DNA from 3 places in the Herminiimonas sp. NPDC097707 genome. Region 2 is predicted to be linked to each of the others. Evidence: riboswitches for the same ligand, from Rfam matches in the RefSeq annotation. Region 2 holds a riboswitch; each other region holds the start of a gene.

Region 1 (4,224 bases), on a different contig from region 2:
CGATACCAAGGCGGAAGGTGCTTGTCTTGCCGCTGATCTTGGTCGCGTAGCGCGCACCGACATTGAGCACGTGATAACCGTCCACCCTTTTATTCAGTGCAGCAATTTCGCTATTCGGCGCGAACACCTTGCTGGTGGAATAAATCCACGTCGCGTTCAATCTGACCGCGGGCATTTGCGGCAATGCATAGTCGGCGTACACGGCTGACTTGAACCTGGGAACATTGCCGACACGCTTGCCTTCGACATTCGCATCGCCGGTTCCTTCCATGTCTGCCTGCAACGCAGTAAAGCTTGCACCTATCGTCAGGTCGCGTGTTGCACGTCCCTGCGCTGCCAATTCCAGACCGCGATGCACTTGCTTGCCTGCTACAACATAAACGGAAGCCGGATTCAGGTATTCGTTGTTGCGCTTGATCTGGAACAGCGCTGCAGACACGCTGACATTCTGCGTAATATCAGCCTTGACACCGACTTCCATTTGCCGGGACTTGTTAGGATCGAGCACTGATTCGGCATTGGTATTGCCGGATGGAATTTCACCACCCGGCTCCAGCCCTTGCGAATAGGATGCATACACAGAGAGATTGGCTTGCGGACTGTAGACCAAGGCGATATTCGGCAGCACAAAACCTTGGTCGGTATTTCTGATGTTCGTACCATCGGCAGCAAACTGTACGCGCTTCAGTTTTGTGTAACGCACACCTGCATGCAACTTGAACTCATCATTCAAGCTCAGAATATCCTGTACGAAAATCGAGCGCTCATCATCCTTGCGGCGCAGGCCCACTGGCATGGTCGGGCCAAGCTGATGTGAATAAGGAACAGAGCCATAGATATTGCCGTAACCGACAAAATCAAACAGATAGTCAGCAAAATTATCGCGACGATTCAATGTCGAAACGCCCGTAGTCAGTGCATGTTTGATTGAGCCAGTTGTGAACGTACCCTGCAGCATGGCATGAGTGGTCATTACAGAACGCTTGTCATTGTCACGACGCAAATCGTACATGGCAAAGTCACCATTTGCGTTGTATCCGACAAATGGGTTGCCACAACCAGTAGGCGGAACATATAAGGGGTCAATAACAGCCTGGTTTGCATTTCCACATCCCGAAGCCAATGCCACCGCATCATCACGACGCAATTCGAATTTGTTGGCCTGCAGGGTGATGTGCCAGTTGTCGCTGAGTTCATACTCAAACTTCACGCCCAAGTTGTTGGTGTCGTCGGTAACCGGGCGGCTCCAGGGCTGATTATTCAGCATGGTCTTGCCGCTCACGCCGGTAGGAATACGCTGCTCAGGACCAAGTAACTGAAAACCGGGCACCGTCAACTGCGACTTGTGCTGATAATCCATATCCACCTGCAACAAGGCACGCGGGCTGATGCGCCAGTCGAAGGCACCGGAAACGAACCGTCGGTCGCCGTTCGAGCCCTTTACATAGGATTTGATATCTTCGGCCGCTGCATTGATGCGGTAACCGAAACGTTTGTCCTCGGAACGGCCGCCCAGATCAATTGCACTGTAAATCGTGCCGCGCTCGCGCACTTCAAAGGTCGCTGAACGCAAGGGTTCATTGGTCGGCCTCTTGATTACATAATTGAGAATGCCGCCGGATGAAGCCGTGCCTGCCTGCAGGCCTGCGAGGCCTTTCAGAATTTCGAGGCGCTCCTTGTTTTCCATAGGAATCGCCGAGTGGGCAAGAATCACCATGCCATCTTTGCGATAGTTCGACCCCATATCCAGCGTAAAGCCGCGTATCGCAAACCAGTCGGAGAGGCCAACTGCGTTATAGGAATTCTGTACGCTGGCATCGTACTTCACCGCATCGGTCGCGGTACGGATGCTGCGTTCCTGCATCTGCTCATGCGTGATGACGCTGATGGATGCTGGCGTTTCGCGCAAAGGCGCATCCGAGAAACCGCCTACGCTCGCATTACGCGCAATCCCATCCGATTCTGAATCGGACACCACTACCACTTCGGGCAGCACATTTTCGGAAGTCTCAGCCATTGCTGCGGGTGCAAATGCAAAAGCTTGCGCAACAGACAAGGCAATAAGGGAACGACGGGAGTGAAATACAGACATGTTTTGCTCAATCAATCGCGTTAAAAACGAATGCGCGCGAAGGAATGGACAAAGAAATTGCGTGGACTTTGTGCGCTTCCCTACGCTGGCATTATCCAGGTCAGGTACGGAGGGTTTTATCTCACCCGAAGACTGTTGCCTTCAGGACCCCTAGCGTGCGGTCGCATAGTAACATGAAAGAAGTAACGCGCGAAACGGCATTTTTACTGAAAGTTGCAGTATATTTCACCGATCTTAACCGGGGTCAATGAATGCCGGAGTCAAATGACAAATGCCATGCCCTATGCTTGCAACAAGACGATGGAACAGCGCAGCGTCATCCGTAACACTGTTGCTGCCCTGATATTCCACTGATTGCCGCTCTTTATTTGCGGGGCTTTTTTGCCGCCTTGTCGGCGTCTTCGATTTCATTGCTGTTTTGATGATCGAGATGAGCATTCGCCGAATCGGGTGCATGCTCGATACGCGTGATGCCCGATGACACGGAAACCGGATCGCTGGCGGGAAAGGTCATTTCAATACCGATATCCAGCAAAGTTTCCTTGGCTTGTGCTTCCTCGGAACACACGGTTTCAGTCGGCATTTCAGCCACCGGATCGCTGGCGGGAAAGGTCTGTGCCAGAGCCTTGTCCAGCAAGTGTTCTTCATGCGATTCGCGGGTAAGCTTTTGCGCCTCGGCGGGCGGTTTTTTTTCGGTTTTTGAAGAATGATCGTGCGTCATGTTGCACTCCTTGGTGACGGATCTATTTGCAGACCGAGCTGCATCTCATATCAACAGCATTACTCCGTTTTCTTGTCGTCAGGACTTGCTGTAGCCATATCCGCTTCAATATTGGGCGCTAGATAGTGCACAGCCAATATTTTTAAAATCTCTTTCCCGGCAGGACTCTCCAGTGTCACCTCATCGCCTGCGTAAGCGCCCAGCAGGCTTTGCGCCACAGGCGACAGCCAGCTGATCCTGCCATTGTCCGGATCAAGCTCATCCAGGCCGACGATGGTCACGCTTTGCTGTTCGCCACTTGCATGTTGATAGGTAACGTTGGCGCCGAAAAAGATTTGCTCTTCGCCGGCATGCACGCCGGGATCGACAATCTCCGCCATTTCCAGACGTGCTTGCAGATAATGAATATTTTGTTCGATTTCACGCACAGTCCGTTCCGGCGACATCTCCGAGAAGGCAGCGTTATCGGAATTTTCTTCGCGCACGGCAGCAGACTGCGCCGCATTCATCAAGCGCTGCAACTCACTTTGCAAATGCCGGTAACCTGCCAGCGTGATGTAATTGCGTACACCCGATGGCATTTCCGGCAACAAGGACAAAGCTTCGTTGTCGCCTGTTTCTTTTACAAAAGCCTTGTTCATATCGCTTGTCGATGTCGACCCCTCACATTGAAGATGCAAGTATCGCTGGAAAGCACAGCCTTATCTGTACCTTACATCACATAGGGAAATGCTGCTTTTGTGCGTGCAAACGCGACTCAGATGGAAACCTTGCCACGCATGGCCTTGGTTTGTCCGCGCGCATTCTTGCCGTCCAGACGCTTGCGTTGCGAACCGTAGGTCGGTTTGGTGGCGCGCCGCGCTTTGGGCACGACGGTCACGCCGACGATCAATTCCTGCAATCGGCGCAAGGCTTCTTCGCGGCTTTGTTCCTGACTGCGACCCTGCTGCGCCTTGATCACGATCACGCCGTCCTTGCTGATGCGTTGATCGTTGAGCAGCAGCAAGCGCTCCTTCAGATGATCCGGTAATGATGAGGCTGCAATGTCGAAACGCAAATGAATCGCCGTCGCCACCTTGTTCACATTTTGCCCACCCGGGCCTTGCGCGCGGATGGCGATAAGATCGATTTCGCTGTCGTCGATAACGAGCGTATCAGTGATATGCATGATTTATTGGTGGCGCGCCGAAGGTACCGGCGCGCTCATGCGTGCCGGCCGATGACTGCGGCTGGCACATACAACTATTTCAATCAGACGTCGGACCACAGCTTGCCGCCAGTTGCCCAGTTTTCGCGCTTCACATCTTCAATGATGATATCGACCGATTCCGCACTGGAACCGAGTGTTGCTACGGTTGCTTCAGTGACGGCTTTGACGAAAGCGCGCTTTTGTTCGACGGTACGGCCTTCA
Region 2 (4,224 bases):
TTTTTTCATTTTCACTTAAGAAGAAGACCTGTCATGAGACGTAATCGCAAAGCAAAAATCGTTGCTACCCTGGGCCCAGCAAGTGGCGATCTGGAAACCATCACCGCGCTGTACGAAGCCGGTGTGGATATGTTTCGTTTCAACTTCAGCCACGGTTCGCACGAAGATCACCGCGCACGTCACGAAATCGTTCGTGGCCTGGAAAAGAAATACGGCGCGCCTATCTCTATCCTGGCTGACTTGCAAGGACCGAAAATTCGTCTTGGTACATTCGCAGGCGACTCCGCTGTTCTGAAAGTCGGCGAGCAGTTCGTACTCGATCGTGACGAAACACCTGGCGATGCAACACGCGTGTATTTGCCACATCCAGAATTGTTTGCTGCTGTTGCTGCAGGTCAAAACCTGTTGCTCGACGACGGTAAAATCCGTCTGAGCATCGTCAGCAACAAAGACAACCGTATCGTTACCACCGTTGCAGTCGGCGGCAAGATTTCGAACCGTAAAGGTGTCAACGTTCCTGACGCGATTCTGCCTATTCCTGCCATGACACCAAAAGATTTGGTTGATCTGGAATTCGCCTTGTCGTTGGGCGTGGACTGGGTTGCTCTGTCCTTTGTACAACAAGTTTCCGACATCACCGAAGCGCGCGCCATCATCGGTGACCGTGCCGGCATCATGTCGAAAATCGAAAAGCCAGCAGCAATGCTGGACATCGATGCAATCTGCAACGCATCTGATTCCGTCATGGTTGCTCGTGGTGATCTGGGTGTTGAATTGCCGGCAGAACAAGTGCCACGTGCGCAAAAAGAAATCCTGAAAGCATCGCGCAAGTACGGCAAGCCAGTCATCATCGCTACACAAATGCTGGAATCGATGACCGAATCGCCAGTACCTACCCGTGCTGAAACATCCGACGTTGCCAGCGCAGTGTACGAAGGCTCCGATGCAGTCATGTTGTCGGCTGAGTCGGCTAGTGGCAAGCATCCAGTCAAGGCTGTGGCCATGATGGATCGCATCATCAAGGAAGTGGAAGCCGATCCCGCCTATCTGAGTTTGATCGACGCGCAACAAGTACCGCCGTTGCCTACACCAGAAGATGCAATCTGCCATGCATTGCGTGAAGTAGTGAAAACGGTGAATGCAGTGGCAACCGTGACCTATACCAATTCCGGTCACACCAGCATGAGCGTCGCGCGTATGCGTCCAACCGCACCCATCCTGAGCATCACACCTAACGTCAATACGGCACGTCGTCTGGCATTGGTGTGGGGCATCCATTCGACAATCGGCAAGGATGTCGGTTCGGTTGACGAGATGGTAGCGGCAGCTGTTACGGCAGCAGTGCGTGAAGGTTTTGCCAAAACCGGCGAGCGCGTTACTGTGTCGGCTGGTTTGCCATTCGGTGAATCGGGTACGACCAATCTGTTGCACATCGCAACAGTTAAGTAATACGCGCAGTAAAAGCTGAGTTGTAAAACAGTTTCTGAAAGACGGTGTGTTTGCCGTTTTTCAGAACTGACATGTATGGTTTATTGAGTTGCATTGCAGTAAGCCATACATGTCAGATGTAAAAATCTGACATGGGTTAATTGACATAGTCGTTTTATGGCATAGACTACGAGTCGTAGTTTGATTGACCTGTTGTAGAAGTAAAAAGCTAGGGGTCCTAGGCAGATGCGTTCCGCATTTGCCGGGTGAGAAAAACCCTTGAACCTGATCTGGATAATGCCAGCGAAGGGAAGCTACCGAGAACGTGTATCGCATCCGGCATTCGAATTGTATTTATCGATGTCCAAGCTGAAACGGTACACGTTCTCGAAACCTCCTTAGCTGGCTCCAAGCCAATTTGAAGTTAGCCAAGGAGCCAAAATGAATGCCAATCCGAAATTCCTGTCCGCTACCGCCACGGTAGATGAAGCAGCGATTCAACCATTACCAAATTCCATCAAAGTTTATATTCAAGGTTCGCGTCCTGATATTCGCGTGCCTATGCGTAGGATCACGCAATCAGATACAGCAGCATCGTTCGGCTTTGAAAAAAATCCGGCGATCTATGTCTACGATACGTCCGGTCCTTACACCGATCCGGAAGCCAAGATCGATATTCGTTCCGGTCTCGATACACCGCGCCTGCCGTGGATACTGGAGCGCAAGGACACCGAAGAACTGGCCGGTCCGACATCGGCATACGGTATAGAACGCCTGAACGATCCCAAGCTCGCTGAGTTGCGTTTCAACCTGCATCGCAAACCACGCCGCGCACTTGCTGGCAAGAACGTGTCGCAGATGCATTACGCGCGTCAGGGCATCATCACGCCGGAAATGGAATTCGTTGCAATCCGTGAAAACATGAATCGTCGCGCCTATCTGGAAGAACTGAAACATTCCGGACCGAAAGGCGAAAAACTCGCCGAATTGATGGGTCGCCAACATCCGGGCCAATCGTTCGGTGCTGCGATTCCGCAAGAAATCACTGCGGAATTCGTGCGTAGTGAAATCGCTCGTGGCCGCGCGATCATCCCTGCCAACATCAATCATCCGGAAATCGAGCCGATGATCATCGGCCGAAACTTCCTGGTCAAGATCAACGCCAACATCGGCAACTCTGCAGTCACTTCTTCTATCGGTGAAGAAGTAGAAAAAATGACGTGGGCGATACGTTGGGGTGGCGACAACGTGATGGATTTGTCGACCGGCAAACACATACACGAAACGCGCGAATGGATCATCCGCAATTCGCCGGTGCCTATCGGCACCGTGCCGATTTATCAGGCGCTGGAAAAGGTTAACGGCAAGGCTGAAGACCTGACATGGGAAATCTTTCGTGACACCTTGATCGAGCAGGCCGAGCAGGGCGTCGATTACTTCACTATCCACGCCGGTGTGTTGTTGCGCTACGTGCCAATGACGGCCAAGCGCCTGACCGGCATCGTCTCGCGCGGCGGTTCTATCATGGCGAAATGGTGCCTCGCGCATCATAAGGAATCCTTCTTGTACGAACACTTCGAAGACATCTGCGGAATCATGAAAGCCTATGACGTGTCGTTCAGTCTCGGCGACGGTTTGCGTCCAGGTTCGATTTACGACGCCAACGATGAAGCGCAACTCGGCGAATTGAAAACGCTGGGTGAGCTGACGCAGATCGCTTGGAAACATGACGTGCAAGTGATGATCGAAGGCCCAGGTCATGTGCCTATGCATCTGATCAAGGAAAACATGGACCTGCAACTGGAACAGTGCCATGAAGCGCCGTTCTATACGCTAGGACCATTGACGACTGACATCGCGCCTGGCTATGACCACATCACGTCCGGCATAGGTGCTGCGCAAATCGGTTGGTACGGTACTGCGATGCTTTGCTATGTGACACCGAAGGAACATCTCGGCTTGCCGAACAAGGTCGACGTCAAGGACGGCATCATCACGTACAAGATTGCCGCACATGCTGCCGATCTGGCAAAAGGTCATATCGGTGCGCAGATACGCGACAACGCATTGTCGAAAGCGCGTTTCGAATTCCGTTGGGACGATCAATTCAACATCGGCCTCGATCCTGACAAGGCGCGTGAATTCCATGATGAAACCTTGCCGAAAGACTCCGCCAAGGTTGCGCATTTTTGTTCGATGTGCGGCCCGCATTTTTGTTCGATGAAAATTACGCAGGAAGTACGCGAGTACGCAGCTAAGCAAGGCATCACGGAAATTCAGGCTTTGAAGCAAGGTATGGAAGTGAAGGCGATCGAGTTCGTGAAAAGCGGTTCTGAAATTTATCAAAAACAGTAACGATGAAAATCGAACTGAATGGATCGCCGCATCAAATCGAAGCGCATAAAAACGTGGAAGAGTTGATTGCCGACTTGTCGCTATCCGGCGAGGCAGTCGCCGTTGCAATCAATCGCGAAATCGTGCCGCGTCATCAGTGGCAGCAACGACAGTTACAGCTTGCCGATTGCGTCGATGTCGTGCGCGCTATTGGCGGCGGCTGATCATTGAGTACGCACAAGGCAAGCACACGTTGCCTTGTGTATTTTATCTATTGCATATCACCGAAACAGGACCGCCCATGACCACATCAACATTCACTGACGCACCCTTCGTCATCGCTGGCACCACCTATCGCTCACGCCTGCTGGTCGGCAGCGGCAAATACAAAGATCTGACGCAAACGCGTGAGGCCAGTCTGGCCAGCGGTGCACAAATCGTCACCGTCGCGATCCGTCGCGT
Region 3 (4,224 bases), on a different contig from region 2:
CGTGAGCGCTGGAACGGATACCGGCCAGGTCAAACCGGGCCCGACGGGCAGCGGCTGGGCCAGAAGCGAATCAACCGGCGTTGTGCTGAGCGTCAATTATGAAGTCGATGTGTGGGGACGCGTGGCAGCCACCACGCGCAGTGCGAATGCATCGCTGAATGCCAGTCGCTACGATCTGGAAACGGTACGCCTTACCTTGACGACCGGTGTCGCCAATGCCTACTTCCAGACGCTGGCCTTGCGCATGCAATTGCAGGTGGCGCAGGACAATCTGGCGATTGCAGAAAAACTTTTTTCCATAGTCGAAGCGCGCTATCGTTTTGGTGCGGCGTCGGCACTGGATGTCAGCCGTCAGCGCAGCACGGTGCTGGCACAGCGCGCGACCATCTTGCCTCTGCAGGTACAGGAGCGGCAAACGGTCAGTGCGCTGGCGATTTTGCTGGGGCGTCAGCCGCAGGCCTTGCAGGTTGCAGCACAAAGTCTGGATACGCTTGCGATACCGGAGGTCAGCCCGGGTTTGCCGTCAACATTGATTACGCGCCGTCCCGATGTCGCCAGTGTGGAGGCGCAACTACTGGCAGGTTCTGCCAATGTTGCGGCTGCGCGTGCAGCATTGCTGCCGACAATTTCATTGACGGGAAGTGCGGGTAACGCCAGCGCTGCCTTGCTGTCTCTGGGCAATCCTGCCTACAGCATCGGTATTGCAGCTTCGATAGTGCAAACGCTATTCGACGGCAACAGTTTGCGCTTGCGCGTGGAAACTAATGAATCCATGCGACGTCAACTGGCGGAAAGTTATCGCCGTACCGTGTATACCGCATTGAAGGAAGTGGACGATGCGCTCGGCAATGCAACGCGCAATCGTGAGCAGGAGCAGGCGCAGATAGCAATCAAAAAAGAAGCGCAGCGTGCGCTTGGCTTGTCCGAGTTGCGTTATCGCGAAGGCGCGGATGATCTGAACAGTCTGCTCGATGCGCAACGCACGCTATTCGCAGCCGACGATAAATTGACGCAATTGAAACTGCTGCGCCTGACCGGCACTACCGATGTCTTCAAGGCATTGGGCGGTGGCTGGAGCAAGGCACAAACCGCACAGCAATAATCTGAATGAAGGAGGACATCCTTCATTCTTTTTTCTCCATTAGATCGACTGCAATGCCGGACGTCGCGCCATGCGATAAATCGTTCCCAGCATCAAGGTCACTGCCAGACTAGGCAAGGCTGAACCGACCTGTGGCCAGAAAACAGGGCAGATGTGGAACACGGCTATGCCGATCAGCCAGATGACAACCGGGATCGTGTTGATCGCCTTGTCGCTGGCACGCCCCTGCATCGCCAATTGCGAAATCACGACGCCGAACAAGGGCACGAAAACCGAACTCAGCAATAGTAAAAACGGTTCCAGTCCGTGCATGGGCAAAATCAGTGCGCATGCGGTGGCAAGCAAGGCCAGTCCAATGCCCCAGAAGCGCACGCTGAATTTTCCATGCAGGAAGTTGAGTGCGACGGAACCGGAATAGACGTCGCCATACGCATTGTCCATTTCATCGATCAGGATCAAACCGAGCGCAATCAAGCCGCCTTGCGCTAGAAGCAGGGTCGCCATCAGATCGGCGCCGGGAGTCGTGGTGCTGACGATTAGCACACCCAGTGCATGACACCATATATTGGCAATCGCAAAACCCAGCCAGGTGCCGCGGAAAGTGCTGGTGCCAGCCTTGCCGTAACGTGCGAAATCCGCCACCAGCGGCAGCCATGAAACCGGCATGGCCATCACCAGATCGATGCCGGCCAGTGTACTCATCGAACCGTCTCCCGCCCTGTTCCAGATTGCATCCAGTCCTTGCGCCTGCGCTTTCATGAAGAATTGCCAGGTCAGCCAGATGAGCGACAGGATGACGAGCGGCAGTCCGAAGCGCCCGACGAATTTTCGCACCAGCCCTATCATGGAGCCGGTTGCCAGAGCGACCAGCAATAGTCCCCAGAACAATGCCGTCAGATATGTCACCCACGCAGCGTCGATGCCGGTAATGTTTTTGATGAGCGCGCTGGTGCCATCGCGCATGACAACCAGTTCGAATGCGCTCCAGCCTATCAACTGGATCACGTTCATGATGACCGGCAGCTTGGCGAAGGACGTGCCCAGCGTTTGACACATCAGGACGGGGCTCGATAGTCCGCGTTCAAAACCGATATAAGCCACCCACGCCAGCAAGGCGGCGCCAACGGAGGAGCCGACGAGGATGGCGAACAGGGCAGTTTGCGTGCCGAGGGCGGTGCCGAGAAACGCGCCTATCTGCATCACCAGCAGGCCGACGCCCAGGCTGAACCACAAGGCCATGTGATCGCGGAACGAGAATACTCTGTCTGCCGACGGAATCGGTACAAATGCAGGATTGGAAGCGGCAGCGATTGCTGCGGGTGTGGTGTCTGGCAAAGCCATCATTGTCTTTCAAGATGAATGGCAGGTCAGCAGATGTCATGCCTATGAATGGCGATGGATTGCATGCTTTCCTGCGCGAGGATTACCTCAATCAGGTTCAACGGGTATTTCTCACCCGCGCATGTTTTTCCGCGCAGGACCCCGAGCCGAGAGTGTTAACTGGGCGCTACTTTGAGCCAAAAATTAGTTATAGGCAAGCCCATACGCGGATTTGGCTCGCATCTAGCGCCAGACATTGGGACGGGAAGAGGGGGAAGTGCAGAAAGAAGCGCAGGAAGAAAGAGTCGGGCTGCACGGTAAAAACCGGAGGGGGAGCAGCCCGACGAAAATACAAATTACTGTATGAAAACACAGTATATCCGGGCGCGCATGAAAAGTCACGTGCAGATTCCGAGATTGAAAAATCTACGAAACCATAAAAAGCGGGAGCAACCTCAGTTGCTCCCGCTGTGCCGCCAGCTTCAATATTCTCTGTCTTTTACAGACCAAGTCGTATGCTGGCTTCATTCATCGTCAAGGGGTTCCACGCTACAAAGCCGGTCATGCCGATTGCAGCCAAGGCATTTTTGCCATTTTCGTTGTCCGACAAGGTCAATAACAAAGCCTTGATTTTTTCTCTATCGGAATCGCTGAGTTTTTTCGATGCGAGGAACTGCTTAACCGGAATCGGTTTGGTTTCTGCGAGTATGCGACCACCTTTGGCAACCCAATCGCGGGCGACGCCAATAGAGCCAGTGACACCGGCGTCAACAAAACCGTTATCGATCATGAATGGCACAGCGTCCTGATAGCGGGTGGCAGTATAGGACTTTTCCGGTTGCTGGAAATTCAGTTCACGCAGATTGGCAGTGAACATGACAGTGGTAATCGAATCTATCGACGGCACACCGATTTTTTTACCACGCAGATCCTGCATCGATTTCAGTGGGGATGCATTGGATACTAGGACGTGCGCGCGATAGCCGGTAAATCCTTTGGCGGTTGCGAGTCCTTCGTAGCCATTCTTTTTGACTGCACGCAAACCAATATGTGCTGCGTGTATGAAGGCGATATCAAATTTGTTTTCCGCCAGACCTTTTGCAAAACCTGCGCTGTCTATGCTTTGCAGTTTTACATTTTGCTTGAGTTCTTTTGAAAGTAATTGCAACAGTGGTTTGTAACGTTCGCTGGCCGGGCCACCGTCCTGATAAGTGACGCCTTCGTTAATCGCGAGAACAAGATCTTGTGCCGAAACAGAATTGATACTGGTTGCCAGTAGAGTCAGTGCTAGAAGTGAAGGGAATTTCATACGCTTTCTTGATTGAGGATGTTGAGAAATTTTTGAATGAACGAATACCCGGGGAATGGGGTATTGCCTGGATCAAAGCTTGGGACGAAAAAAACGCATTGCAGCAAGCAATGCGTTGGATGAGCAGCGCTTGATAAGCGCGCTCGTTGTTTTTACAGGCCGAGACGGGCCGTTGCTTCCGCCATTACTTGGCCATTCCAGGGAACAAAACCTGTCATGCTGATTTTGGAAAGTGCATTTCTGCCGGCATCGTTTTCCGACAAGGCCAGTAACAAGGCTTTGAGTTTTTCTCTGTCGGACTCGCTGAGTTTTTTGGATGCAAGGAATTGCTTGATTGGAATCGGTTTGGTTTCTGCAAGTATGCGGCCGCCTTTGGCGACCCATGCTTGCGCCACTTTGCCGGAACCGGTGACGCCGGCATCGACAAAGCCGTTTTCAATCATGAACGGCACGGCATCCTGATAGCGGGTTGCGGTAAATGCTTTTTCCGGTT

Evidence for each region. Region 2 has a riboswitch for thiamine pyrophosphate ahead of thiC (phosphomethylpyrimidine synthase ThiC). Riboswitches for the same ligand answer to the same signal wherever they lie in the genome.
Region 1: another riboswitch for thiamine pyrophosphate. It lies ahead of ACIQW9_RS12560 (TonB-dependent siderophore receptor); the one in region 2 lies ahead of thiC (phosphomethylpyrimidine synthase ThiC).
Region 3: another riboswitch for thiamine pyrophosphate. It lies ahead of ACIQW9_RS01645 (purine-cytosine permease family protein); the one in region 2 lies ahead of thiC (phosphomethylpyrimidine synthase ThiC).

Annotation. Positions count from the first base shown of each region.
Region 1 is NZ_JBIWCI010000001.1:2,581,623-2,585,846, reverse strand. Features, by position in the region: gene ACIQW9_RS12560 (TonB-dependent siderophore receptor) at 1-2,092, opposite strand, end outside; TPP riboswitch at 2,153-2,254, opposite strand; gene ACIQW9_RS12555 (hypothetical protein) at 2,457-2,813, opposite strand; gene ACIQW9_RS12550 (GreA/GreB family elongation factor) at 2,873-3,454, opposite strand; gene arfB (alternative ribosome rescue aminoacyl-tRNA hydrolase ArfB) at 3,571-3,981, opposite strand; gene ACIQW9_RS12540 (4-oxalocrotonate tautomerase) at 4,065-4,224, opposite strand, start outside.
Region 2 is NZ_JBIWCI010000002.1:144,112-148,335, reverse strand. Features, by position in the region: gene pyk (pyruvate kinase) at 34-1,449, shown strand; TPP riboswitch at 1,650-1,757, shown strand; gene thiC (phosphomethylpyrimidine synthase ThiC) at 1,870-3,783, shown strand; gene thiS (sulfur carrier protein ThiS) at 3,786-3,986, shown strand; gene ACIQW9_RS14120 (thiazole synthase) at 4,064-4,224, shown strand, end outside.
Region 3 is NZ_JBIWCI010000001.1:349,459-353,682, forward strand. Features, by position in the region: gene ACIQW9_RS01640 (efflux transporter outer membrane subunit) at 1-1,102, shown strand, start outside; gene ACIQW9_RS01645 (purine-cytosine permease family protein) at 1,142-2,443, opposite strand; TPP riboswitch at 2,495-2,597, opposite strand; gene ACIQW9_RS01650 (phosphate/phosphite/phosphonate ABC transporter substrate-binding protein) at 2,922-3,731, opposite strand; gene ACIQW9_RS01655 (phosphate/phosphite/phosphonate ABC transporter substrate-binding protein) at 3,884-4,224, opposite strand, start outside.